DNA from 2 places in the Trinickia sp. LjRoot230 genome. Region 1 is predicted to be linked to the other one. Evidence: riboswitches for the same ligand, from Rfam matches in the RefSeq annotation. Region 1 holds a riboswitch; the other holds the start of a gene.
What was found. A riboswitch is a leader RNA that binds a small molecule or an ion and turns the genes downstream of it on or off. The one in region 1 is predicted to bind ZMP and ZTP.
Positions count from the first base shown of each region.

Region 2: it holds a riboswitch for ZMP and ZTP, as region 1 does, so the genes downstream of both, glyA (serine hydroxymethyltransferase) here and ACSQ20_RS00335 (LysE family translocator) in region 1, are expected to answer to the same signal.

Region 1 covers NZ_CAXUQX020000001.1:81,505-90,855, forward strand. The annotation lists gene ACSQ20_RS00300 (YybH family protein) at 1-403, shown strand, start outside; gene ACSQ20_RS00305 (DUF2784 family protein) at 406-801, opposite strand; gene ACSQ20_RS00310 (MFS transporter) at 876-2,342, opposite strand; gene iaaH (indoleacetamide hydrolase) at 2,365-3,852, opposite strand; gene ACSQ20_RS00320 (hypothetical protein) at 4,115-4,342, shown strand; gene ACSQ20_RS00325 (DMT family transporter) at 4,477-5,406, shown strand; gene ACSQ20_RS00330 (phytoene/squalene synthase family protein) at 5,481-6,566, shown strand; ZMP/ZTP riboswitch at 6,570-6,682, shown strand; gene ACSQ20_RS00335 (LysE family translocator) at 6,703-7,335, shown strand; gene ACSQ20_RS00340 (protoporphyrinogen/coproporphyrinogen oxidase) at 7,391-8,728, opposite strand; gene ACSQ20_RS00345 (terpene synthase family protein) at 8,739-9,351, opposite strand, start outside.
Region 2 covers NZ_CAXUQX020000001.1:827,921-837,271, forward strand. The annotation lists partial or broken gene ACSQ20_RS03905 (STM2901 family protein) at 1-208, shown strand, start outside; partial or broken gene ACSQ20_RS03910 (DUF1493 family protein) at 205-593, shown strand; tRNA gene ACSQ20_RS03915 (tRNA-Lys) at 661-736, opposite strand; gene ybgF (tol-pal system protein YbgF) at 817-1,569, opposite strand; gene pal (peptidoglycan-associated lipoprotein Pal) at 1,588-2,091, opposite strand; gene tolB (Tol-Pal system beta propeller repeat protein TolB) at 2,112-3,404, opposite strand; gene tolA (cell envelope integrity protein TolA) at 3,550-4,533, opposite strand; gene tolR (protein TolR) at 4,530-4,979, opposite strand; gene tolQ (protein TolQ) at 4,990-5,667, opposite strand; gene ybgC (tol-pal system-associated acyl-CoA thioesterase) at 5,756-6,235, opposite strand; gene ydfG (bifunctional NADP-dependent 3-hydroxy acid dehydrogenase/3-hydroxypropionate dehydrogenase YdfG) at 6,299-7,045, opposite strand; ZMP/ZTP riboswitch at 7,286-7,383, shown strand; gene glyA (serine hydroxymethyltransferase) at 7,535-8,782, shown strand; gene nrdR (transcriptional regulator NrdR) at 8,789-9,268, shown strand.

The DNA of each region.
Region 1 (9,351 bases):
GCGATACCGGCGTGCCGTTCTACGCAAAGACGTAGAGGGCATGATGGCGTTGTATGCCGATGATGTGCGCGTTTTCGATACTTGGGGGGTGTGGGAGTACGACGGTGCCGCGGCGCGACGCGTGACGGTCGCGCAATGGTTCGGGTCGTTGCGCAACGAAACGGTGCAAGTCAGCGCGGAGGATGTCCGCATCGATGGGACGCAGGATTTCGCCTTTGTCAGTGCGGTCGTGCAATACGCGGCGATATCGGAAAGCGGGCAGGTGCTGCGATCGATGCAGAACCGGCTGACGTGGGCACTCGCGCGGCGCGAAGGAAACTGGAAGATCGTGCACGAGCATACGTCGACCCCGATCGGCTTCGATGACCTGAAGGCGATCATGCATCGGCCCATTGCAAGCTGACGTCATTCGCTTCGGTGGGACCAACGCAACTTGCGCGGCGCAATGAAACGCCATGTGAGCAGAACCGCAATTGCAAATGCCGCGTAAGCCGCGGTGAATACCCAATTCGGTAAATCGTAATAAAGCATGCGGCCAACCCAATAAGCGATGCAGCCTTGTGCGCTGCTCGTGTCGTTGCGCAAGCGCGCTTCGAGCGTCGTCAGCGGACAAGGAACGCCGAGAAGCGCAAGCGCCGCAACCACGGCAATCGCGCATAGATGGGCGAGCCGAAAACGCGGCTCGCGTATCCAGCGCCAACCGAGCGATGCGCCAATCAAAATGGCCGCGAAGCCGCCGACGATAAACAGCACGACGAGCGCATGAATGAATAGCACGACGTCAGCCAACGCAATAGTCATCGCATTTCCCGGGCGCAGCGGCTTAGCACGATCGGGAGTATAGGCATCCTCGTCGCGCATTGCATCGCATTACATTAAACCCGCCGGTGTGCCCGCGCCGAGAGTATGCCTGCCACGACGACGCAGGCTGCAAAAAGTCCCGCAACGACGCCAATGCTGACGCGATAAGCGTGGGCATAAGCGACTGGTGTTGCCTCGTGCGCGATAAGCGTGAAGAAAAGACCGCCGATGGCTGTGGCGCCGAATGCGGAGCCGATCTGCAACATCGACGTGACGATGCTCGCGGCAAGCCCAGCCCGCCCCGGGTCTATTTCGCCGATGACGATGCGCACGACGTTCGGCAGCACGAGGCCGTGTCCGACACCGGCCAGAAGCAGTCCCGCATAGAATGCGCCGCCCGGCACGACGCGCTCAGCGGCAGCGGCCGTGACCGCAAAGCCCGCTGCAAGCGCGGCGAAGCCTGCGCTCAGCACATGGTTGCCGGTGCGGCGTACGAGTGCCGGCGAAAGCAGCGGGCCAAGAATCGACCCGACACCAAACGGAAAGATCGCGACGCCTGCGGCCAACGCCGACCAGCGCAGGCCCGATTGCAGATAGATGCCGTAGGTCAAAAAGAACACGCTATCGCAATAGAAACAAAATGCGAGCGCAAGCCCTGCCGAAAACACAGGATTCCTAAACAATGCGAGGTCCACGAGCGGATCGCCGCCCGCGCGCTTCTTGCGATGTTGAACTGCAACGAAGGCGCCGAGCGCGGGCACGCTCGCGGCCAGCGCAATGAACGTCGATGGCGGCCAGCCGGCCTCGCGCCCTTGCGTGAGCGGATAGATGACCAGTGCGAAGAAAAGCGACAAGAGCACAAGACCCGTCACGTCGATGCGCGCGCGATCGGCGCTCCGGCTTTCCGGTACGAAGCGCCAAGCGCCGAGGAGTGCAAGCGCGCCCACGGGCACATTGATCAGAAAGATGGACTGCCAGGCGAGTCCGAACGGGCGCAGTGCGATGAGCAGGCCGCCGCCGAGTTGTCCGGCAACCGATGCAAAACCGTAGACGAAGCCGTAAAGACTCATGACCTTCGTTTGCTGCGCTTTAGGAAACGTGCTGCGTATCGTGGCCAGAATCTGAGGGACGAGTATCGCGGCCGAACTTCCTTGCAACAGCCGGGCGCCAATCAGCAGCGCACCGCTTGGCGCGGCTGCGCACAGTATCGATGCTGCGACGAAGCCTGCCATGCCCGCCATGAACACCCGCTTGCGGCCGAAGCGGTCGCCCAGGCGGCCACCCGTGACGAGCAATACGGCGAACGCTGATGTATAGACGGACACGATCAATTGCAATTCGGCGGCGCTGGCGCCGAGTGCATCGCGAATGGTGGGCAGCGCAAGGTTGACGATGAAGTAGTCGAGCGGCGAAAGGAATGCGCCGGTCAACAGTGCAGCCAGCGCGAGCCGGTTAGCGCGCGTGGTGCGCATTTGCGGGGCGGCGAGCGGCGTCGCGGCACCCAGGTCGGTATGCATCGCCTGTGAGGGATCGGATTTCATGATGGGCAATTGATTCGCAGTACTAAGCAGTTGCCTGTGTCGCCGGACTTGAAGACGCTTGCATCGGTGCGGCAGGGTGACCGAGCACGGCCTCAAATGCGATGCCGATTGCAAGTAGACGCCGGTCGCTGCCGAGCGGCCCATCGAGCTCCAGGCCTACGGGCAGCCCAGCGGACGTCAAGCCAGCGGCTACTGACAAACCGGGCAGGCCGGCAACGCTCGCCGGGTCGGTATGGCGCAAATACGCGGCCATCTCGTCGATGGGTTCGCGCCCCCCGATGGCGACCATCGAGGAGCCCTCGATTTCGTCGATAGTCACGGCCGGCAGCGGTGTCGTCGGAAAGAGGAGCGCGTCTAGCCGCTGCGCTTCGAAGGTGGACCCGTAGAGCTGTTGCAGCGCCGGGCGCCCGATCCGCATTGCATCGTGGTAATCGGCGCCAAATGCATCGACGAGCACGCCCTCGTAGATGCGGCGCACGTCGGGGCTCGCGATTTGCGCAGCGAGCGCTTCCAACGTGCGCACGGGTGCATCGTTTGCGACAAGCCACGCCGGAATATCTTCATGTGTCTCGTGAAACGCCACGGCCAAGCTGATGCGCTCCGAAAGCGGCAACAAGTCGCTCATTTCGAGTTCGACAAACGTGACACCGGCAGCCGCCAGCCGGTCGAGCGCTGCGTGGGCTACCGCCTCGAGTGTGCTGTCAAGCGCTTGCCAGCATGGCCGTGGTAAGCCGATCCGCAAAGTATGCAGTGGCACCTGTTGCAATGCCGCGGCACCGGTGATCACGCGGTCGAGCAACGCCACATCGGCGACCGTGCGACCCATCGGCCCGACAGTGTCGCGCGTGTGGCTGATCGGCACGACGGCGTGGGCGTCGTGATAGCGTCGTTCGGCGCCGCCGTTTCCCACCGAAGGGCGCAAACCGACGATGCCGGTCAGCGCAGCCGGAATGCGTGTGGAGCCCCCCGTATCGGTGCCGAGGCCGGCCGGCACGATGCGTGCAGCGATGGCCGCAGCCGTGCCGCCGGAAGAGCCGCCAGGAATTTTGGTGAGATCGTAAGGATTCCTAACCGGTTGCGCATGAGGGCTCAGGTTCGTGCTCGTAATGCCCACCGCCAGCTCGTGCATGTTTGTTTTGCCGAGTACGATCGCGCCTGCGGCCATTAGTTTCGCCACCGAGGGCGCGGTCGTTCGGGCGATGTGCCTCGCGAGCGCGGGTGTGCCGGCACAGGTCTGCATGCGCTCGACGTTGATGTTCGCTTTCACAGCGATGGGTAAGCCCGCCAGTGGCAGCGCCGCTTTGTCGTGCGACGGCATTGCATCGATACGGGCAGCGGCGGCGAGCGCGTAGTCGGCTTCGAGTGTCGTGAATGCATTCAGTGCCGCACATGCTTCGGCACGCGCGAGCAGCGTCGTCATGTAATCGAGCGCTTTCAAGCGGCCAGCGTGCACGGCGTCGACCGCTTCGTGCGCGGTAAGCGCGAGTTGATCTGCGGGCGAGAGTGTCATGGATGGTGTCTCCAAATGGTGAGGACTGCTTAGTAATATTATTGACTGTATAGTCAATAAATAGAGTCGAAAGAGCAATGGCGATCGTCCGGTCTTCCTGCGGAACTCCGGGCACACCGCGGGAATCACAGCAACGATCGAAAGATCGCCAACGAAACTGCTGCCTTTGTTGATCTTTAGATTATGACTGATCGTTCAATATTGCAACCGCAATGTTTCGTAGTGCTGAGCATCCGGCGAACGAATCGATTGCGTCGGTGCGATGTTCCCGGTACGCTGGCTGCGACTTTTCCATTTTCTTTTCATCGCCATGACGAACGCAGCGTTCGCGCGTATTGCCGCTAGCCGCATCGACGAACTTGTCGATGCTGGCGGCCGCGTGTGCGGCCTGATCGCTTCGTTCCCGCCTCCTGCTGTCTTGTCGCCTCCTTCGCCGAGGCACGCGACGGTAGCCGTCCTCGCACCGCCAAGTGCGGTCGCGCTCGGCTGAATACCGACGCTTCGTTTCTCCCGGCAGACCGTCTTTCTCGCACCGCACATGCGATGTCGCGCTTACGTAGCGCTACGCGTGTGCGTCGAGTTCGCGTCTGCAAGACCAACGAATTTCGACATGCAGGTGAACTCATGGCTTTTTTCAAGGCTGCATTTGCGGCATACGGCACCACTGCGCTCTTCGTTCTGTTGTGGAGCAGTGGCGCGATTTTTGCGGAGATCGGCGTCAAGCACGCGTCCGCATTCGCGTTCCTGTTGCTGCGCTTTGGGTTGGCGTCGGCGGTGCTCGCGCTCGTCGGGGCATGGCGGGGGCGCTGGCTCCCCGCGCGCGGCGCGCGAGCGCAGGCGATTGCAAGCGGCGCGCTGCTGGTGGGCGGCTATTCGATTTGCTACTTTCTTTCGCTTCAAACCGGGCTGACGCCGGGGTTGCTCGCCACGATCCTCGGTGTGCAGCCGATCCTCACGCTGATTGCCACAGAGCGGCGCCATTCGATGCGGCGCGTTGCCGGGCTCGCTCTCGCCCTCATCGGCTTGGCGTCGATTGTCTTTCGCAATGCGCACGCGCTCACGTCGACGATCACAACAACAAAGGCAAGCACAACGCAAGGAATAGCGTTCGCGATTGCCGCGTTGGGCTGCATCACCGTGGGTTCCGTTTTACAAAAACGGAACCGGGCCGCGGGGGCCGATGTGTTGCCGCTGCAAAACCTGGTTGGGCTCTTGATGTGCGCAGTGATTGCGCCGTTCCAACCGTTTGTAGTCCGAATCGATGCGCCGCTGCTGATATCGGTGTCATGGCTTGCCATTGTGATCTCGGTATGCGCGCAGCTGCTTTTTTATCGGCTTGTGAGCCGCGGCAACCTCGTCAATGTGACGAGTCTCTTTTATCTCGTGCCCGTCGTAACAGCGCTGATGGACTACGTCTTTCTCGGCAATGCATTACACGCGTTGGACCTGCTCGGGATGGGTGCGATCTTGCTGGGGCTCGCTCTTGCGTTGAGCGCGCGAGCGCGAACCGATGCCGATCACGGGCCGGCTTTTGCGAACGTGCGGCGTCGATAACGGGCTTGGCGCGAGCCGGACCGGGTTGCCGGATACAATGCCGCAGCGTTATTCGATACAACCCGATTCCATCCATGTCCAATTCCGCCCGGACCATTTTGCTTGGCCCGTTACTCAAGGGCGTGTCGCGCTCGTTTTACCTGACGCTGCGCGTGTTGCCCGCGGGCATGCGTGACCCGGTCGCGCTTGCCTATCTGCTCGCTCGCGCCGCCGACACGATCGCCGATACGACGCTGATCGCGCCCGCACAGCGGCTAGACTTGCTGCTCGCGCTGCGCGAGCAGGTCAACGGCGGCGCCGATGGCGGTGCGCTCGCGCGCCGACTTGCGGTCGAAGTAGCGGCGCAGCAGATGCAATCAGACGAAAAAGTGCTGCTCGAATCGCTTGGCGCGGCGCTCGATGTACTGAGCGAATTCAGCGAGCACGATCGGCGCGCGGTGCGCGAGATCGTGACGATGCTCACTACCGGAATGGAGTTCGACCTGCGCACGTTTCCCGATGAGCGTTCGGGGCAGATCGCCGCGCTTGACACATTCGACGAGCTCGATCGTTACACGTATCTGGTTGCAGGCTGCGTCGGCGAATTCTGGACCAAGATGACCTATGCTCACTTGCCCGGGACGCTGACGGACGATCCGGCTGTCACGATCGAGCGCGGCGTGCGCTTCGGCAAGGCGCTGCAAATGACGAACGTGCTGCGCGATTGCGCCAAAGACTTGCGGATCGGCCGCTGCTATTTTCCGCTCGAGATGTTGAGCCGTGTTGGGCTGACGCCGCCGGCGCTGCTATCGCCCGACGCGTCGGCGCGCGCGCAGCCGCTTTTGCACGAGCTTGTCGGCAAGACGCTGCTGCTTTATCGCGATGCGCTCGAATACACGTTTGCGATTCCCGCGTGGTCGATCCGCCTGCGCCTCGCTTGCCTGTTGCCGATTTTCATCGGGCTCGAGACGCTCGTTTTGCTCGTCGACAACGAGGCATGGCTCGATCCGCACCGGGTATCGAAGGTCACCCGCTCGCGCGTCTATGCGATCATCGCGCGTTCGACGATTTGCGTGGCATCGACGGGTGCACTGCGTGCGTGGGCCGAGCGGCTCATCGACACAATCGAAGCGCGGCTGCCAGGCGCACCTGCGAGCGCGGCGCGCGCAATCGTGAAATAATTGGCCCGTCCGCGCGACTGGCGCCTCGAGATGGATCACCATCGGGAAACGCGGACTGCATCGATATCCATGCGTTCCCGCTTCGATGCAAGCTGCCGCGCGCCTGGGCATCGTTCTTCCACTCGAGGAGTCACGCATGCCCACCTTCAATTCGTTGCTCGCTTTTGGCCTCGTTGCGCTCGGCATGGCGCTGACGCCTGGGCCGAACATGATCTACCTCGTCTCGCGTTCGATCTGCCAGGGGCGGGCGGCCGGAATGATTTCGCTCGGCGGCGTGGCGCTCGGGTTTCTGTTTTACATGGTTGCCACCGCATGCGGCATCACGGCGTTGCTGATGGCGGTGCCGTTCGCCTATGACGCGCTGCGTTTTGGCGGCGCGCTTTATCTCGTCTATCTCGCCTGGCAGGCACTGAAGCCGGGTGGCCGATCACCGTTCCAGGTGCGCGCCTTGCCGGCCGACAGCCCGCGCAAGCTCTTTGCGATGGGATTCGTCACCAACATGCTCAACCCGAAGATCGCCGTACTTTATTTGTCGCTGTTGCCGCAGTTCATCGATCCGCATCGCGGCAGCGTACTCGCGCAATCGCTCACGCTCGGCAGTATGCAACTGTTGGCGAGCCTCACCGTCAATTCGATCGTCGCGATGATGGCCGGGGCGATTGCATCGTTTCTCGCAGGCCGGCCCAGCTGGCTCGTGGTGCAGCGCTGGTTGATGGGGACGGTGCTCGCCGGACTCGCGCTAAGGATGGCGACCGAAGCGCGGCGTTGAGATATACGGCGGTGCAATCAAAAACGCGGTGACCGTGCGGCTTGGCTGGGGTTCGCTACGAGCATGTTGCCAGCCGTCCGCTGGCCAAGACTCGCGCCGCCGCGCTTTCGCCCGAACACAGGCTCGAATTTGTCGTCGTTCCTGAAAAATAATCGCCGGCAAGCTGCACCGGCGAGTGCGGATCGATTGAATGCACGAAACGCCGCAGGGCCGCCAAGTGCCCCGGAAAGTTCACCGCGATGGACGGATTCCACCGCTGAACATGCGCCCACTTCACCTCTGTCACCAGATGCGGCAGCGCATGGCGCAATGTGTCGAGTGCCTGGTTGCTGATCGTCGCGTCATCCAGACCCGCACGAGGCTCGCTCCATGTTTGTCGCCAGTAGGTGGTGATCAGGCCGCGGCCGGCGGGTGCTCGACCGGGCGCCTTGTTATGTTCGAGCACGATTGCTCCCAGCTCGCTTTGCTCCACACGCGGGATCAGCACAAAGCACGCCGCTTCGGCGGGCGGGCGCGATAGCGCAAACGATACGTTGATGCACTTGCCGTAACGGACGCTATCGAGGAATTCGCGCTGGTCGGGCGTCCAGTGCGGCCAAAGCAGCGCTGCTTGCCGCGCGGGTAGTGCGATTACACATGCGGCAGCTTCCATGGTTTGCGCCGGCCCGTCCGCTTGCTGCCAAGTCACCACGACGCCGCCTCTGCTTTTTTCAACGGCGAGCGCGCACGCCTGCAGCCTGACATCGCCGATATGGCGCGCCAATCCTCGCGCGAGAAAACCCACCCCCGATGGCGAATTGAACAGCCCCCTTGTCGCCAACACACGGCGGATGAAAAAAAGAAAGCTGGCGGCTGAATTTTCTTCGACGGTATTGAGCGTCATGCTCGCACACGTCGGCTCGACCAGGTAATCGAGAATCTCTTGATTGAGTCGGCGCTTTGCATATTCGGGCGCGCTTTCGTCGTCGACCTCGATCGCCCGGGAAAGGTCGTACCAATCGAGTTTGTCGCCGAGCCGGATGCAGTCGACTACCGCCTTCGACAGTACCCATTTGCTGCGCATGGAAAGCGGCATCGCGAGCATGTCCCTGAGTTTGCCCGCCTGAAAGCGATGGATCTCGCCATCGCGCAGCAGACCGAACAGGCTCGACGTCGTCATGATCTCTTCGCTGAGACCCGCCTCCTCGATCAACGCAAGCATCTGCTTGTAGCTCGTCGGTAGCAGACTGGCGCCGACGTCGATGCGATAGCCGTCGCGCGTATGTGTGGACATGCGGCCACCCACCTGAGCTGTTCGCTCGAGCACCGTCACATCGAGCCCGGCCATCTTGAGCCGATAGGCTGCTGTGAGGCCGGCTATGCCGGCGCCAACGACTACGACGCGTCCTGCCATCGTCGCATTCCTATTCGCCCGCACTCAGCAGGTCTTCGAGGTAGGCCGCGGACGAGGCGGGATTCGCGTCGTAACGGATCGTTTGCAAACCCCATTCCAAATGGCCGCGCATCCAGTGATGCAAGCCGTCAACGTAACGGCTAAGCGCGCTACGCGCGTGGCTGTTCAGGTTCATTGCGAACATCTTTTTCCGCAATGCTTCGAAGTCGGCAATGCGCGATTCGATCTTTCGCGCGACATTTTCCAACGCCTTGCGCTCATCGGATCGCGTGGCTTGCTCGAGAACGATCACCAGGTTATGCACGTCGCCATGCGCGCGTTCCTTCGCGACGGTGAGCAGATCGTCGGTCCAACAGACGACGTCGGCACAGGCCGTGCGGATGTCGATGAGGAGCGCGTGATCGCGAAGGCTTGGATCAAGCGGCGCATCGGCTACATATTCGAGCAGGTCGAGCGACGGCCAGATCGCGCCTGCATCGCGACGTTTCGCGGGATATTCATCAACTGATGGAACGCGCCCGTTCGCGCGGTTTGCCGCTTCCCACTCGCACGCGGACAGGTAGTCGAAATAATGTCGAGCAAACGCGGCACACCAGTCCTGCGGCATGCTCGACGCCAACCGG
Region 2 (9,351 bases), 750 kb from region 1:
AAGGTGCGGGTACGGCTTCCGATGATTACTAAGGTCGGCCTTAGCGGCGTCCGAGTCGCGTTTCCGCGCAATCTTGGCGCGTTCGTCGGCCAGAACGATACTGGTCATCGGAGAGCTGTTCTTGGCACGAGACGCGTTCATGATCATGCGTAATACAGTGATGACCTACAACCGCCTCGCGAAACCCGACGATCGGATGTTCCTATGAACGATGCAACTTGGGAGCGTCTAGAAGCATTCGCCCGAGAAGAGCTTGGTCGACCTATGTTTGGCGGGCGACTGAACTTGCAGCCTACGTCGCGCCTTGAGGAAGACCTCGGCCTTACAGGGCTTGACGCCGTCGAATTCATTGATAAATGGGCGGAGACGTTTAATGTGCAGGCGCAGAACTTTCCGTACAGGCGCTACTTCGGGCCGGAAGGTCAACAACAGCTACTCTCGTCGTTCCTGGGGCTGTTTGTGAAGCGTTTTCGCCGGCCGGCGCTCCTACCTTTGACGTTGGGATGCTGGCCGAAGCCATGCGTCGTGGGAAGTGGGATACCACCGAAATTGAGGCAACGGCGCCGAGCGGCGCAGCGCAACAGCGCGGTTGACACTTCGTCGGCAATCGGAAAAGACAAAGGGCTTACGACGCTCGCGCGTATAAGCCCTTGAATTTCTTGGTAGGCCGTGCGGGATTCGAACCTGCGACCAACGGATTAAAAGTCCGCTGCTCTACCAGCTGAGCTAACGACCCGAAAGACCAAAGATTATAGAGGGCGAGCGGATGGCCGTCAAGCAACATGACGCGCGCAAGCGCTTGATCACCGTCTATCCCTACTTGATCTGTCCAAGCTTCGTTTGCGCCGATTGCGCAGCATCGGAGCCCGCATACTGCGACGTGATCTGCTGCAGCGTTTTGCGGGCTTGCGCTTTTTGCCCTTGTTCGAGTTGATTATTGGCAATCGCCAATAATGCTTCCGGCGCCCGCGGATGCTGCGGGTAGTTCTTTACGACGTTCTGCCAAACCGCCGTGGAGCCCTTGTAATCACGTTGTGCATATAACGCGTTCCCGAGCCAATACTGCGCCGTCGGCTGATAGGGGCTTTGCGGATACTTCGCGATGAACTCGCGAAACGACGCCGCCGCCGTCTTGAAGTCGCCGGCGCGGAACTGCTGCGACGCCGTGTTGAATGTCTCCGTTTCTCCCGGCTGCACTGTGCCCTGCACCCCGTCCACGGTTTGCTGCTGCGGCTCGAATTTCTTGAGTCGCGCGTCGAGGTCGGTGTAATAGTCTTTTTGCTGCTTTTGCAGGGTCGTCAGTTGATTCGTCAGGTCCTCGTTTTGACCGCGCAGCGTGGCAACCTGTTGATTCAACTGGTCGAGCCGGTTCGACTGATCGAGGATCGTCCGTTGCGCCGCAGACATCTGATTTGCAAGGCTATCCGTCTTGCTGCGCAAATCGAGGATTGCCTGGCGAGCCTGGTCGTCGTCGAATAGGCCGGCGTGCGCCGGCCCGGCCATCAGCAGCGCCGAGGCGGCCGCGCCGGCGGCTGCGACACTGCGCAGCCAGGAAAAACGGTGCTTCATATACGTCGCCTGTTTCCGTTATTGATAGACGATGTCCGCGCGGCGGTTCTGCGCCCACGATGCCTCGTCATGACCCGTCGCCACCGGCTTTTCCTTGCCAAGGCTCACGGCTTCCACTTGCGAATCGGGCACGCCGTAGGTCGAGAGCTGACGACGCACCGCTTCCGCGCGCTTTTGACCCAACGCGAGGTTGTACTCGCTCGTGCCGCGCTCATCCGTATTGCCCTGGATCAGGATGTGGCGATCAGGATGGCTCTTGATATACCCAGCGTGTGCCTGCAGTAGCTGCGTGTAGTCCGATTTGACCTCGTAGCTGTCGAAATCGAAATAAACGCTGCGTTTCGCGAGCGGGCCGTTTGGGTTGTTAAGATCATCGACGGTGACGGGCGCAACCGCGTTCGGATTTGGCTGCTCGCCAACAGTGCCCTTGCTCGCATTGTCGTTGAGCTTGACGCCCGAATGGCAGGCTGCCAGCGCGCCCACGAGCAACGCCGCAAACACCATACGAAGTTTTGACATCATTTCTTTCTCTCCTTTGTGTGTCATTGCATAAACGGACCCCAGGACGGCTCGCGCACGCTTCCGCCCGGAACGGACAGGATTTGCCGCGTCCGACCATCGGTCGATGCTGCGGCCAGCACGCCACGGCCGTTCACCTGTGTGGCGTAAAGGATGTACTGACCATTCGCCGCAAAGCTCGGCGATTCGTCATGTGTCGTATCGGTAAGCGCAGTTGCCACGCCGCTTTGCAAATCCTGGACGTATAGCTTGAACGCTCCGCCAACGCGCGAAATATAGGCGAGCTGCTTGCCATCGGGGCTCACGCGCGGGCTCGTGTTATAGCTGCCGGCAAACGTCACGCGCTGCGCCGCACCCGCCTGTTCGCCCTGCGCGGGCATCCGATAAATCTGTGGCTGACCACCGCGATCGCTGGTGAAATAGATCCACTGGCCGTCCGGCGAGAAGGTGGGCTCGGTATCGATCGAACCGCTTTGCGATAGACGCCGCAAGCCGCTACCGTTCGCGTTGACGGCGAAAATCTGCGTGTTGCCGGTGCGCGAGAGCGCAACCGCGAGCGTACGGCTGTCAGGCGCCCACGCCGGCGCGCTGTTATTGCCCTTCTGGTCCGAAATAATGACACGCCGGCCGGTCGGCAAATCATGCACGTAGACGATCGGCTTTCGCTTTTCGAACGATACATAGGCGACCTTCGTACCATCGGGCGACCACGACGGCGAGATGATCGGCTCCGGGCTCGACAGCGCAACATGCACGTCCTGCCCATCGGAATCCGAAATCTGCAGCAGGTACCGGTTGCCGCTCTTCACGACATAGGAAAGACGCGTCGCGAACACGCCTCGCGTGCCGAGCAATTTTTGGTAGATGTAATCGGAGATCTTGTGCGCAGTCATGCGCATGCCGCTCGCCGGAGTCGTCAGCGACAGCCCGCCGAGGCTTTGCTGCTTGACCGTATCGTAGAGCTTGAAACGCACTTCGTAATTGCCGCCCGCGAGCGGCGTTACGCTGCCCGAGACGAACGCGTCAGCGCCTTTCGCCTTCCAGGCACCCAGATCGACTGAATCGGTCTCGGCTACAGGAGCGCTGCCCGCGTCGATATTCGCGAACTTACCGCTGCGTTTCAGATCGTCCCGCACGATCGAGCTGATTGGCTGCGGGGTGCTCGTTTCGTTCGCAAAGTTCGCGGTTGCAATCGGAAATTGCGTGGAACCGACGCCCGTGACGAGCACGTTCAGTTGTGCCTGCGCAGCGCCGCCCGCAGCGATCAGGCACGACGCCAACAATGTCTTCAAGCCTAGCTTCGTCATCAAACTCATGCCAAAAATTCCCGAGAACAAGAAGTTGTCAACAGCAAAGAGACCGGCCGGCGCACGTTTCGTTCCTGAACGGGCGCAATGCTTGCATCGTGCTTGCGGAAAGCTTGCGCCGCGCGCGCCGCCTGACACGCCGCTGGCTCGTCCGCTAGCCGGCCGGCCGCATCGTGATCGTAAAGCTCGCCGGTGCACGCCCGTTGTCGTCGAGCGGCATCGGGTCTGAGCGCTGAACGGCGCGCAGTGCGGCTTCGTCCCACTGCGCATTGCCGCTGCCGCGCTGGATCGTCGCGGAAAGCAGGGTGCCCGTGGGCGAGCAGCGCACCGCGATCACCGTTTCGAGCCCCTCGGTCTCCCCGGCCCACACGATGTTGGGGCGCACGCGTCGTTTCACCTTGTCGGCATAGCCGGGCGAGGTTGCCGTTCCGCCCGAGCCGGTGCCGGCCCCGCTCTTTGCCAGACCGTTGCCACTCGCGCTTTCGCCTGCCATGCCTTGCAATTGAGCCAGGCGTGCGCGCCGCTCCTGGTCAAGCTGCTTTTGCTTGGCTTGTTGCGCCGCCTGCGCCTTGGCTTTGGCCGCTTTCTCGGCGTCGGCCTTTTTCTGAGCCTCGAGCTGCTGCGCTTTGAGATCCGTTTCCTTTTGCTGCTCGGCCAACTGTTGTTGCCGAAGCTTGTCGGCCTGTTGCTGCTTTTTGAGCTTGTCCGCAGCCGCCTTTTGCGCGGCCAACTCGGCCTGCTGTTGCGCAAGCTCGCGCTGCCGCTTGGCTTGCGCCTGCTCGTCGGCGAGTTGCCGCTGGCGCTGCTGCTCGGCAAGCAACGCGGCACGCGCCGCCGCCTCTTGCTGCTGACGCTTCTTTTCTTGCAGCGCGATGTCGGCTTGCTCGTCCCGAACCGGCGGCGCGGGTGGCGCGGCGCGCATAGGCGGCGTGGGCGCGGGCGGTGGTGTTTGCTGTTGAGGGATATCGGTCCACAACTCGGCCTCGGCGCCGGCCGGTGTGCTGTTTTGCCAATGAATGCCGTGATAGAGGAACAACCCGAGCAGCACATGCATCACGAGCGCGAGCGTAAACGCCCGCGTCGTCCCGCGTTCGCGGGGCGGCTGCAAAGGGTAGACGTCGGACTTCCTGGATTTCATTGTGGTTTGACGAGCAGCCCCACACGTTTGACGCCGCGTGCTTTCAGGTCCGACATCACGTTCATGACCGTTTCGTACTGAACGGTCTTGTCGGCCGCGATCACCACGGGCTGGTCGGGATGCGACGCTTCGCGGTCATTGACGAAACTCGTCAGCTGCTGGCGCGTCATGTCCTCTTGCTGCGTGGCGCCCGCGCCGTCCTTGTAACGCACGCTCATCTTGCCGTCGGGGCGAATATTGACGACTACAGGCGGGGTCTGCTGTTGCGGCGCAGCACCGCCGACGGTCGGCAAATTGACAATCGAAGGCGCGATGAGCGGCGCCGTGACCATGAAGATCACGAGCAGCACCAGCATCACGTCGATATAAGGCACAACGTTGATGTCCGACATCGCGCGCCGTGAGCGGCCGCTGCGCATGCTGGAATGATTGGAGGAGCCAGCCATCGCGTACTCCTTAATGCGCCTGGCGCTGCAAGATGTTCGAGAACTCTTCGATAAACGTTTCGAAGCGGATCGCGAGACGGTCGATGTCGTGCGCGTAGCGGTTGTAGGCAACGACGGCGGGAATGGCCGCAAACAGACCGATCGCCGTTGCGGTCAGTGCTTCGGCGATGCCGGGCGCCACATTGGCGAGCGTTGCCTGCTGCACGTTGGCGAGACCGCGAAACGCATTCATGATGCCCCAAACGGTACCGAAGAGGCCGATGTACGGGCTGACGGAGCCGACCGACGCCAAAAACGCGAGGTTGGCTTCGAGTGCGTCCATCTCGCGTTGGAAGGCCGCCCGCATCGCTCGGCGCGCGCCATCGAGAATCGCTCCCGAATCGTTGAGGCGCTTTTCCTTGCCCTTGAGGAACTCGCGCATACCCGATTCGAAGATCCGCTCCAGCGCGCCGATCGTATGGCGGTTGTTCGCGGCGCTTTGATAAAGCGCCTGCAAATCGCCACCAGACCAGAAGTCGCGCTCGAATTGCTCAGTTTGCCCCCGCGCGCGCCGGATCGCAAACCACTTGCGAAAGATGAAAGTCCAGGACATCAAGGACAGCAACAGCAGCAGCCCCATCACCGCCTGCGCGAGCACACTCGCGTTGAGAACCAGAGAGATGATCGATAAATCTTGTGTGTTATTCATAGAGTTTTTGCTTTGGCATCCGAGCGGCGGGCTTGGGCTTGGTATCGATGCCGGCCATACAAGTTCATTGACGTAGTTTCAACGGTATTCACGCATCGGCCGTTGACATGTCGCGAAACGAGACGCCGGGGCTTATGCGCAACGCGGCACGGACATCGGCGGGCAACGGGGCAGGCTTGAGCGCGGCTCGCTCGACGCAGGCCACACGAATCGAACCGGCGGCGAGCAAACGGTCTGCGCACCGCGCCTCTTGCACGAAGTCGACACTGGCGCGGCCGAGGCGGTCGATCCGGCTCGCAATGGTCAACATATCGTCGAGCCGAGCGGGCGCATGGTAATCGAGCGCGGTGCGGCGAACCACAAAAATGATGCCGGTCTCCCGTTCCAAGCGGCACTGATCGACACCGCAGGCACGCAGCCACTCGGTCCGCGCACGTTCGAAGTACTTGAGATAGTTCGCGTAAAAGACAATGCCGCCCGCATCGGTATCTTCGTAATACACGCGGATCGGCCAAATAAAGCCGAACTCCGCCTCTGGACGACTGCTAGGCATGTTCATGCGCGGCATTTTACCGGAACCGGCATCGCCATCTCGAAATGACCGGATTCGCACGCTGCTCGGTCGCCTGCGTCAGCCGCGGTGCACCGACAGGCCGGCGAATGACTGCGCCACCGGCATCAGTTCGATCGTGTTCACGTTGACATGGGCCGGGCGCGTGGTGATCCAGTAGATCGAATCGGCAATGTCCTCGGGGCTCAGCGGTTCGACATCGCGATAGACGCCTGCGACCTTCGCATCATCGCCCTTGAACCGGACGCTCGAGAATTCAGTGCCTCCGCACAAGCCCGGCTCGACATTGGTGACGCGCAGCGCCGTGCCGGATAGATCGGCGCGCAGGTTAAGACTGAATTGATGCACGAATGCCTTCGTCGCGCCGTACACGTTTCCGCCCGCATACGGATAGCTGCCGGCAGTTGAGCCGAGATTGATGATATGGCCGCGATTGCGCTCGACCATCCCGGGCAGCAGCGCGTGGGTGACCGTCACGAGGCCCGCGCAGTTCGTTTCGATCATCTGATGCCAGTCGTCGAGATCCGCGCGGTGAGCCGGCTCCAAGCCAAGCGCGAGGCCGGCGTTGTTGACGAGCACGTCAATGGCGGCAAATTCGGCGGGCAGGGCGGCCGGCATGGCTTCGACAGCCGCGCGGTCTCGTACGTCGAGTTCCAGCGGCAACAGCGCCGGGCCCAACTCCTTGGCTAGCGCGTTAAGACGATCGAGGCGACGTGCGGTCGCAACCACGCGATGGCCGCTCTTCACGAAGATGCGGGCGATGGCGGCTCCAAAGCCGGCGGACGCCCCCGTCACAAAAACAATCATTGCTGCTCCTCGCTGATCAAGGTCAGGTATTGCGGTCTGCCGCCATCGCTGCGGCAAGAAATACCGATTCAAAAAGGGAACCGGGCCGATGATACTCGCCTGGCCGGTTCTACGGTATGAAAGTCCTGGCGCTTTCAAATAAATTTCGAATTGCTTTCGATGACTTCCGGGACGCGCCGACGCGCCGCGTGAGTTTGGCCCAATTGCCTATTGATTGCGCTTCCAATACACTAACGCGCTCATCCCTTGCGTGACTGGCGATAGGCCCCCGGGGCCAAGGTGGAGCGACCCACCGTGAAGCGCAAGGTGCCGTTTTGCCGTTCGCCTGGGCAGCCGAAAACCGCGCGCTGTTGTTTCGTTTGCGCTGCGGCGGTTGCCTTGTCCGCGTAACGGACTTCCGCCACGTCAGGACCGGCTCCTCCGCCTCCAGCGAGAAGCGTACGCATGGCGCGTCTTTCGGCCAACCTGTATACCCTTAACGGAATCCGTATGTTTGACAGAGCCCAAAGCACCATTGCCGCCGTCGATCCTGAAATCTCGGATGCAATCGAAAAGGAAAACCGCCGTCAGGAAGAGCATATCGAACTGATTGCGTCGGAAAACTACACGAGCCCCGCCGTCATGGCTGCGCAGGGTTCCCAACTCACGAACAAGTACGCCGAGGGCTATCCCGGCAAGCGCTATTACGGCGGCTGCGAGTACGTCGACGTGGTCGAGCAATTGGCCATCGAACGCGTCAAGGCGATCTTCGGCGCTGACGCGGCGAACGTTCAGCCGAACTCCGGTTCGCAAGCGAACCAGGGCGTCTTTTTTGCGATGCTCAAGCCCGGCGATACGATCATGGGCATGAGCCTCGCCCACGGCGGACACTTGACCCACGGCTCGCCCGTCAACATGTCCGGCAAATGGTTCAATGTCGTCAGCTACGGTTTGAACGAAGCCGAAGACATCGACTACGACGCGGCGCAAGCACTTGCCGAGCAGCACAAACCGAAGCTGATCGTCGGCGGCGCTTCCGCGTTTTCGCTGCGCATCGATTTCGAGCGGCTCGCGAAAATCGCGAAGTCGGTGGGCGCCTATCTGATGGTGGATATGGCGCACTACGCAGGGCTGATCGCAGCGGGCGTCTACCCCAATCCCGTGCCGCACGCCGATTTCGTCACCACGACGACGCACAAGAGTCTGCGCGGGCCGCGCGGTGGCGTCATCCTGATGAAGGGCGAGTACGAAAAGGCCATCAATTCGGCGATCTTCCCAGGAATTCAAGGCGGCCCGCTCATGCACGTGATCGCAGCGAAAGCGGTCGCGTTCAAGGAGGCGCTGACGCCGGAGTTCAAGGCCTATCAGCAAGCGGTGGTCGACAACGCGCGCATGCTGGCCGAGACGCTCGTCAAACGTGGCCTGCGCATTGTGTCGGGGCGTACGGAAAGCCACGTGATGCTGGTGGATTTGCGCGCCAAGCAGATCACCGGCAAGGCAGCCGAAGCGGCGCTCGGAGCGGCCCATATCACCGTCAACAAGAACGCGATTCCGAACGATCCGGAAAAGCCGTTCGTGACGAGCGGCATTCGCCTCGGTTCGCCGGCCATGACGACCCGCGGGTTCGGTGTGGCCGAAGCGGAGCAGGTCGGCAATCTGATCGCCGACGTTCTCGAGCATCCGGAAGACGCGGCAACGCTCGAGCGCGTACGCGCGCAGGTCGCCCAGTTGACCAAGCGTTTTCCGGTGTATCGCTAAGCATTTATGCGTTGCCCCTTTTGCCGGCACGAGGATACTCAGGTCGTCGACTCGCGCGTATCCGAGGACGGCGCCGCAATTCGGCGCCGCCGCCGCTGCTCGGCCTGCGACAAGCGTTTCACCACGTATGAGCGGGTCGAGTTGATGCTGCCGGCAGTCGTCAAGAAAGACGGCAGCCGCACCGAGTTCGACCGCCGCAAGATCGTCGCGAGCATGCAACTGGCGCTGCGAAAGCGCCCTGTGGCTGCCGATGCGATTGACGCGGCGGTGGCTCGTATCGAATATCAATTGCTGGGCAGCGGCGAGCGCGAGGTGCGCAGCGAACGGCTGGGCGAGCTCGTCATGGACGAATTGCGCCAGCTCGACACTATCGCCTACGTGCGCTTTGCCTCGGTCTATCGACGCTTCGAAGACGTGTCCGAATTCGAGGACGTGATCGAAGAGTTCCGCCGCGCCGGAACCTCGAAGTCTTCGCGCAAGCGCTGATTTGCCCCGTTGCTTCATCGTACTTTCACTCGCGTTTCGTTGATGTAACGCGCAATTTTCCTCGTACGCTACAGATTCACCAC